Regions from separate parts of the Piscinibacter sp. PDB1-1 genome, predicted to be linked through region 2. Evidence: riboswitches for the same ligand, from Rfam matches in the RefSeq annotation. Region 2 holds a riboswitch; the other holds the start of a gene.
What was found. A riboswitch is a leader RNA that binds a small molecule or an ion and turns the genes downstream of it on or off. The one in region 2 is predicted to bind S-adenosylhomocysteine.

Region 1 (4,474 bases), on a different contig from region 2:
GTCGTCGTGGTCGTCCTGGAACTGCTTCTCTTTCTTCTCGCAGCCTATGCCGGCGGTGACGGCGAAGAGGCCGATGTGATCTGCCACGCCCGAGCCCTTGGGCGCGATGAAGTCGGCCAGGCAGCGGTTGGGCCGTGCCACGCCGTCGATCACGGGGCGCTCGCTTTGCATGCGCAGGCCGCGCCAGGTCATCAGCACTTCGGTGCGCGACTCGTCGGTGTAGATCTCGATGTCGTCGTCGTTGACCGTGTTGGCGGGGTAGAGGCCGATCACGCCATTGGCCGTGAGCCACCGGCCCTTGATCAGGCGGTTGAGCATGCTCTGGCCGTCGCTGAACACGCGGCGGGCAGATTCGCCGACGATCTCGTCCGTGAGGATGGCGGGGTAGGCACCGGCGAGGTCCCACGTCTGGAAGAACGGGGCCCAATCGATGCACTTCGCCAACTCGCCCAGGTCGTAGTTCTTGAACACGCGCCGGCCGGTGAACTTCGGCTTCGGGGCCGCGTAGCCGGCCCAGTCGATCGGCGTCTTGTTGGCGCGCGCCTTGGCAAGCGTCACGAGCGGCGTGGCCTTCTTGTTGGCATGCTGGTGGCGCACGCGCTCGTAGTCGGCGTTCAGCTCGGTGATGTAGTTGGCGGCCTTGTCGTCCGACAGCAGGTCGCTGCACACGCTCACGCTGCGGCTCGCATCGGGCACGTAGACCACCGGCCCTTCGTAGTGTGGCGAGATCTTGACCGCGGTGTGCACGCGGCTGGTGGTGGCGCCGCCGATCAGCAGGGGGGTCTTCTTGCCGCGGAAGTAATCGTCGCGCTGCATCTCGCCGGCCACGTGCTGCATCTCTTCGAGGCTCGGGGTGATGAGGCCTGAGAGGCCGATGATGTCGGCGCCCTCGACCTTGGCGCGCGCGAGGATGTCCTGGCACGGGACCATCACGCCCATGTTGACCACCTCGAAGTTGTTGCACTGGAGCACGACGGTGACGATGTTCTTGCCGATGTCGTGCACGTCGCCCTTCACGGTGGCGATGACGATCTTGCCCTTGGAGCGGACCTCGCCGCCGGCTTCGATCATGGCCAGCTTCTCTGCTTCGATGTAGGGCAGCAGGTGGGCCACGGCCTGCTTCATCACGCGGGCGCTCTTGACCACCTGCGGCAGGAACATCTTGCCCTGGCCGAACAGGTCGCCGACGACGTTCATGCCGTCCATCAGCGGGCCCTCGATCACATGCAGCGGACGGCCGCCCTCGGCCTTGATGGCCTGGTAGACCTCTTCGGTGTCTTCGGTGATGAAGTCGTTGATGCCGTGCACCAGCGCATGCGCCAGGCGCTCGCGCACGGGCTTGGCGCGCCAGGCGAACTTGGCGCTGTCGTCCTTGGCGGCGCCCTTGGCGGTCTCGGCGATCTCGACCAGGCGTTCGCTCGCGCTCAGTTGCGGCTCACCATCCTTGTAGGCGGGCGTGCGGTTCAGCACCACGTCTTCGACGCGCTCGCGCAGCGTGGGCTCCAGGTCGTCGTACACGCCGACCATGCCGGCGTTGACGATGCCCATGTCCATGCCCGCCTTGATCGCGTGGTACAGGAACACGGTGTGGATGGCCTCGCGCATCGGGTCGTTGCCGCGGAAGCTGAAGCTCACGTTCGACACGCCGCCGCTCACCTTGGCGCCCGGCAGGTTCTGCTTGATCCAGTGCGTGGCCTCGATGAAGTCGACCGCGTAGTTGTCGTGCTCCTCGATGCCTGTGGCGATGGCGAAGATGTTCGGGTCGAAGATGATGTCTTCGGGCGGGAAGCCCACCTCGTCGACCAGGATGCGATAGGCCCGCTCGCAAATCTCGACCTTGCGCGCATAGGTGTCGGCCTGGCCCTTCTCGTCGAAGGCCATCACCACCGCGGCGGCACCGTAGCGGCGCACGAGCTTGGCCTGCTGCTTGAACTGCTCCACGCCTTCTTTCATCGAGATCGAGTTCACGATCCCCTTGCCCTGGATGCACTTCAGGCCGGCCTCGATCACCTCCCACTTGGAGCTGTCGACCATGATCGGCACGCGCGCGATCTCGGGCTCGGAGGCGATCAGGTGGAGAAAGCGCACCATCGACGCCTTGGCGTCGAGCATGGCTTCGTCCATGTTGACGTCGATCACCTGCGCGCCGTTCTCGACCTGCTGGCGCGCCACGGCGAGGGCCTCTTCAAACTGGCCGTTGAGGATCATCCGCGCAAAAGCCTTGGAGCCGGTGACGTTGGTGCGCTCGCCGATGTTGACGAACAGCGTGCCTTCGCCGATGGCAATGGGCTCCAGGCCCGCGAGCTTCATCGGGGGCACGTCGTGTGCGGCGGCAGGGGCGGGCGTGGCGGTGGTCATGGCGGTCGGTCGACTCGGCATGCGCAAGCGGTGCTCCCCCGCGGCGCATGCAATGGTTTGCAGGCTGGGGTGAGCGTCGTTGCGAGCTTCCAAGCCTGGCGGTGTCAGCAGAAGACACCGTCGCAACGCTCCTTGGAAGCGGCCGATTTTAAGCGAGCCTGCACGGGGTGTGTCCGTGGGGCCGTGCAGTGCTGCGCGTCATGTGCAGTTACAAACAAGGCGCGGCGGCCGTGAACTGTGCGCGCCTCACGCGTTCCAATGGCGGTCTCGCCACCCAGACAAAAAGACCATGACGCTCGCTCACCGTTCGGATCGCCGCCCTGTTGCCGCTTTCATCGCGCCGTGCCTGGCAGCGCTGGCGCTCGTGGCGGGGTGTTCCTCGCCCAGGCAGGTGCCGCCTTCGGGGCCGGCCGTGCCGGGGTCGTCGCCGGGGCCGGTGTACGGGCAGACGCCGGGCGCGCGGGCCTGGTCACCGCAGATGGAGGCCGCCGAGCGCCAGCTCGACAGCTCGCTCAGCGGTACCGGCGCCACCCTCTCGCGCACGACCGACGAGCGCCTGTGGATCACCTTGCCGGGAGACATGGCCTTCGATGCCAACCGCTCGGCGCTCAAGCCCGCGGCCACCGCCGTGCTCGACAAGGTCGTGATCGCCCTGCGCAACGTGCCCAACGCCGACCTGCGCGTGGTGGGCCACACCGACTCGAAGGGCTCGGTGGCGGGCAACGACTCGCTCTCGCTCGACCGGGCCGCCAGCGCACGCGACTGGCTCGTGGCGCGGGGTGTCTCGCCGGTGCGCATCGCCGTGGCCGGCCGCGGCTCGCGCGATCCGGTGGCGAGCAACGACGACGAGGCGGGTCGCGCGGCCAACCGGCGCATCGAGATCCTGGTGGGCGACAAGGCCAGGGCGCCGGCAGCGGTGAAGTAAGGGGCCGCACCGAGGCGCAGGCGGCTCAAGTCCGCCTGCACGGGGCCGACAACCAGGGGAGCGCCTGACTGTTTGGGCGCAGGATCGCGCCAGCTTCCCCACCATGCCCGTCGTCCAGATCCCCCCGGAAATCCTGCGCCTCGGCCAGCCTGCGCCGGTGTCGGTGCGCGACGCATCGGGGCACCTGCTGCTGGCCAAGGGCGTGCTGGTCGCCACCGAGGAGCAGCGCCGCCGCCTCGTCTCGCGCGCGATCTATGTGGACGAACTCGAAGGCGAGCTGCTGAACCGCGCTCTCGCCGGCAAGCTCGATGCGATGCTGCGCCGCAACGCATCGCTCGGGCAGATGGCGCGTGCCACGCCCGATGGCGCGGTGATGGTCGCCCCCACCCAGCCCGCGCCGCTCGAACAAAGCCGAGGCGCCTCCTGGGCCGACCTGCAGATGCGCGGCCGCGTGCTGCTGCAGGACCCGGCGCCCGCCGACTTCTTGCCGCGCCTGCTCAGGCTGCAGCGCGAACTGCTTGAACTCGCCCAGGCCGACGCCGATGCCGCGCTGCTCGTGCTGGTGCAATCGACCACCAGCGACGCCCACCAGTACAGCGTGTTCCATGGGTTGCTCGTGGCCGTGCTGTGCGATCTGGCGGCGCGCCAACTGCCGTCGTTCACCGATGAATGGCGCCGCTCGCTGCGCTGTGCCGCGTTGACGATGAACATCTCGATGACTGCGCTGCAAGACCAGCTCGCGCTGCAGGAGACCGCACCCACGCCCGAGCAGCGTGCGCAGATCGACACCCACGCCGCGCGCGCCGTGGCCTGCCTTCACGAGGCGGGCGTGCGCGACGAACTGTGGCTGCAGGCGGTGGCGCATCACCACGGCACCTCGGCCGGCCCGCTGGCTGCGCAGGCGCCAGGCATGCAGCTCGCGCGGCTGCTCCAGCGTGCCGACATCTATGCCGCCCGCCTGAGCATGCGCCGCGCCCGCCCGGCGCTGGCGGCGTCGGCTGCGGTGAAGGCGGCCTACCTCGACGAACACCAGCAGGCCGACGAGGCCGGCAAGGCAATCATCCAGACCACGGGCATCTACCCCCCGGGCAGCTATGTGTGCCTGGGCAGCGGTGAACTCGCGGTGGTGCTGCGACGCGGTCCGCACGCCAAGGCGCCCAAGGTGGCGAGCATCGTGAGCAAGAGCGGCAC
Region 2 (4,474 bases):
GGGGGGAAGAACTCCAGGCTGAGCGGGAGTGGGGTTGTGCTCATGCGGAACCTTTACTTAACTCATGTCAGACCACAACCCGTTCGGGCTGAGGTATCGAAGGTCAGCCTGATCGGTGGGTGGCGTGCGTACGCGTTGTCTTACTCGGCCTGCGCGGGCTGCTTCGCCCACACGAAGAACTCGGTGTTGCCGTTGCCACCCTGGATGGGGCTCTGGAAATACTTCTGCACCTTCAAGCCCAGCGCCTTGCTGGCCTGCCACATGCGGTTCTCGACTTCGACGAAATGCGCCTTGTCTTTCACGATGCCGCCCTTGCCGATCTGCGCGGGCTGCAACTCGAACTGCGGCTTGACCAGCAGCAGCAGGTGACCGCCGGGCTTGAGGTAGGTCACCATCGTGGGCAACACGTGCGTGGAGGTGATGAACGACAGGTCGGCGGTGACGAAGTCGAAGCTGTGCTCGGCGTGCTCGGCCGCAAAGGCGCTGCCAGCCACGTCGCGCGCGTTGATGCCCTCGTAGCTCGCCACGCGCTCGTCGCCCGCGAGCTTCGGGTGCAACTGCCCGTGCCCCACGTCGATGCCGACCACCCGCGCGGCACCGCCTTGCAGCAATGCATCGGTGAAGCCGCCCGTGCTCTGGCCCAGGTCGAGGCAGGTGAAGCCGGTGACATCAATGCCGCAGTGCTTCAGCGCTCCTTCGAGCTTGAGCCCGCCGCGCGACACGAAGCGCAGCTCCGCGTCGTCGGTGATCTCGATCTCGCAGCCCTCGGGCACATCGAGCCCCGCCTTGTTGACGACGGCCCAGCCCTTGGGGCCGAGCCAGCGCACGGCGCCGCGCTCGATCAGCCGCGTGGCGGCCGAGCGGGTGGGCGCGAGGCCCATCTGAAGAAGAAGCTGGTCAGCCCGCATGGAAGATCCGATCAAAGGTTCGGGCAAGTCGCGCAGCGACAAGCCCGACATCAAGCAACACCCGCGGAGCCGGCTTCGCCGGTCCGCAGGGTGGCGCCCCTCGGGGGCAGGAGCGCCAGCGACTGGGGGGCTCAGTACCGATACGTGTCGGGCTTGTACGGACCTTGCTTCGGCACGCCGATGTAGGCGGCCTGCTCCTCGGTCAACTCGGTCAGCTGCGCGTTCAGCGTGGTCAGCTGCAGGCGGGCGACCTTCTCGTCGAGGTGCTTGGGCAGCACGTAGACCTTGCCGATGTCGTACGAATCGGGGTGCGTGTAGAGCTCGATCTGCGCGATGGTCTGGTTGGCGAAGCTGGAGCTCATCACGTAGCTCGGGTGGCCCGTGCCGCAGCCCAGGTTCACCAGGCGGCCCTTGGCCAGCATGATGATGCGCTTGCCGTCCGGGAAGATCACGTGATCGACCTGCGGCTTGATCTCTTCCCACTCGTACTTCTCGAGCGACGCGACCTGGATCTCGTTGTCGAAGTGGCCGATGTTGCACACGATGGCGTTGTTCTTCATCGCCTTCATGTGGTCGTGGGTGATGACGTCCTTGTTGCCGGTGGTGGTGACGAAGATGTCGGCCTTGTCGGCCGCCCATTCCATCGTGACCACGCGGTAGCCTTCCATGCAGGCCTGCAGCGCGTTGATCGGGTCGATCTCGGTGACCCACACCTGGGCGCTCAGGGCGCGCAGGGCCTGGGCCGAACCCTTGCCCACGTCGCCGTAGCCGGCCACGACAGCGATCTTGCCGGCGACCATCACGTCGGTGGCGCGCTTGATGCCGTCGACCAGCGATTCACGGCAGCCGTAGAGGTTGTCGAACTTGCTCTTGGTGACGCTGTCGTTCACGTTGATGGCGCGGAAGGGCAGGGTGCCCTTGGCACTCATTTCCTTCAGGCGGTGCACGCCGGTGGTGGTCTCTTCGGTCACGCCGATGATCTGGGCCGACTTGCGGCTGTACCAGGTCGGGTCTTCGGCCAGCTTGGCCTTGATGGCGGCAAAGAGGCAGGTCTCTTCTTCGCTGGTCGGGTTGGCGATGACGGAGGCGTCCTTCTCGGCCTTCTTGCCCAGGATCATCAGCAGCGTGGCGTCGCCGCCGTCGTCCAGGATCATGTTCGGGCCTTCGCCGGCCGAGCCCTTGGGGCCGAAGTCGAAGATGCGGTGGGTGAAGTCCCAGTACTCGGTGAGCGTCTCGCCCTTGTGCGCGAACACGGGGGTGCCGGCGGCCACGAGCGCGGCGGCGGCGTGGTCTTGCGTCGAGAAGATGTTGCACGAGGCCCAGCGCACTTCGGCGCCCAGGGCTTGCAGGGTCTCGACCAGCACCGCGGTCTGGATGGTCATGTGCAGCGAGCCGGTGACGCGCGCGCCCTTGAGCGGCTGGGTCTTGGCGTACTCGGTGCGGATGGCCATCAGCGCGGGCATCTCGCTTTCGGCGATCTTGATCTCTTTGCGGCCCCAGTCGGCGAGCGAGAGGTCGCGGATGGCGTTGTCTTGAGAAGGTTTGAGAACGGCGTTCATGTCGGGCTCCGGTCAATGAAGGAACCCGCACGCAGCACAGATGGGGATGGGAGACATACACCACTCACCCACGAGGACTGTCGTGCGGGTGAGCGCGGTTGCAAGAAGATTTCCGAGCCTGGGGCACCACGCCATGCTGGGGGTGCCTTGCAACGCTCCTCGGAAAGTGGGGCGGATTGTAGTTCACCGTCTGTGTCGGTTCCAGGTCGGATTGCGCATCCCGCCCGGCCAAGGGGGTATCGCCGAGGCGACAACGGCCCTTCAGCGATCGGCGTAGCTTGCGCGTCACTACAACACCGGAGACACCATGAGCAAGCTGCGCGCACTCGGCCCTGCCTTGCCCATCCTCGTCGGCGCCTCGCTGATGCTCAGCCTGGCCATGGGCCTGCGCCAGAGTCTGGGCATCTTCATGCCGCCGCTCACGCAGGATGTGGGCATCTCGGTGTCGGACTTCACCCTCGCCATCGCAGTGCAAAACCTCGCCTGGGGTTTCCTGCAACCGGTGGCGGGCGCCTGGGCGCTGCGCGTGGGCTTCAAGCGGCTGATGCTGAGTGGAGCCGTGCTCTATGTGATCGGCCTCACGCTGCTCGTTACCGCGCACGGTTTCGTCGCCGTGCTGCTCGGCGCGGGCGTGGCGATCGGCGCCTCGATGGCCGTCACCGGCCCGGCGTTCGCGATGGCGGTGGCCTCGCGCGCGGTGTCGGCGGCGATGCGCAGCTCGGTGCTGGGCATCGTGTCGGCCGCCGGCTCCCTGGGTGCGCTGATGGCCGCACCGCTCGGCCAGGCGCTCGCTCAGGCGCAGGGCTGGCGGGTTGGCTTGCTCGGCTTCATCGTGCTCTCGCTCGTGATCCTGCCCGCCGCCTGGTACGCCGGCCGCGCCGACACCTTGCCCATGCCGCCTTCGCCCAGCGGCGACGACAACAAGAGCGCCGGCGCGATGACGCGCGACGCGCTGCGCCACCCGCCGTTCGTGGTGATGACGGCGGCGTACTTCGTGTGCGGCATGCAGCTCATCTTTCTGACGACACACCTGCCGTCGTACCTCGCGCTGTGCGGCATGGACCCGATGCTCAGCGCCCAGGCGCTCGGCGTGATCGGTGGCTTCAACGTGCTAGGCAGCCTGTTCTTCGGCTGGGCCGGGGGGCGCTGGAACAAGCTGCTGCTGCTGGGCAGCATCTACGTGCTGCGCTCGATCGGCATCGCGTGGTACTTCATGACCTTGCCCACGCCTGCGAGCACGCTCGTCTTCGCCGCGATCATGGGCTTTCTGTGGCTCGGTGTCGGGCCGCTGGTGGCGGGCTCGATCAGCGAGACCTTCGGCGTGCGCTGGCAGGCCATGCTGGGTGGCGTCGCCTTCATGAGCCACCAGGTCGGCAGCTTCGTCGGGGCCTACGGCGGTGGCCTGATCTACGACGCGCTGGGTTCGTACAACCTGGCCTGGCAGGTCGGCGTGGGCGTGGGGCTGGCGGCCGGTATCGTGCAATGCGCGTTTGCCGTCGCGCGGCCGCCTGGGCCGCGTACGCCGGTCGAGGCCGTGCCGGCCTGACACTCGGTCGCGCTCGCACAATCACACGCATGCGCCCTGCTCATGTCCTCCCCTGGTCGGCCCTGCCGCTTTCGAAAGCGCGTGCGGTCGTGGGTGTGCTCACCGACATCGACGACACCCTCACCACCGCCGGTGCCATCACGCCCGATGCGCTGCACGCGCTGGCCGATTTGCAATCCGCCGGCCTGCCGGTGATTGCCATCACGGGCCGTCCGATGGGATGGAGCCAACCCTTTGCGCGCGATTGGCCCATCACCGCCATCGTGGCAGAGAACGGTGCGGTGGCCTTGTTTCGCGACGGCGGTGAGCTGCGTATAGAGTACGCGCAGGACGAGGCCACGCGGGCCGACAACGGCCGCCGCCTGCGCGAGGTGGCGCAACGCGTGCTGCGCGAGGTGCCGGGTGCGACGCTGGCGCAAGATAGCGCGGGCCGCGTGACCGACATCGCGGTCGACCACAGC

Region 1: it holds a riboswitch for S-adenosylhomocysteine, as region 2 does, so the genes downstream of both, metH (methionine synthase) here and ahcY (adenosylhomocysteinase) in region 2, are expected to answer to the same signal.

What each region holds. Positions count from the first base shown of each region.
Region 1 covers NZ_JBWVZJ010000004.1:38,715-43,188, forward strand. The annotation lists gene metH (methionine synthase) at 1-2,358, opposite strand, end outside; S-adenosyl-L-homocysteine riboswitch at 2,423-2,498, opposite strand; gene AC1KAR_RS19620 (OmpA family protein) at 2,648-3,283, shown strand; gene AC1KAR_RS19625 (HD-GYP domain-containing protein) at 3,387-4,474, shown strand, end outside.
Region 2 covers NZ_JBWVZJ010000002.1:717,027-721,500, reverse strand. The annotation lists gene metF (methylenetetrahydrofolate reductase [NAD(P)H]) at 1-44, opposite strand, end outside; gene AC1KAR_RS15015 (TlyA family RNA methyltransferase) at 141-908, opposite strand; gene ahcY (adenosylhomocysteinase) at 1,040-2,467, opposite strand; S-adenosyl-L-homocysteine riboswitch at 2,551-2,634, opposite strand; gene AC1KAR_RS15005 (MFS transporter) at 2,775-4,013, shown strand; gene AC1KAR_RS15000 (HAD-IIB family hydrolase) at 4,043-4,474, shown strand, end outside.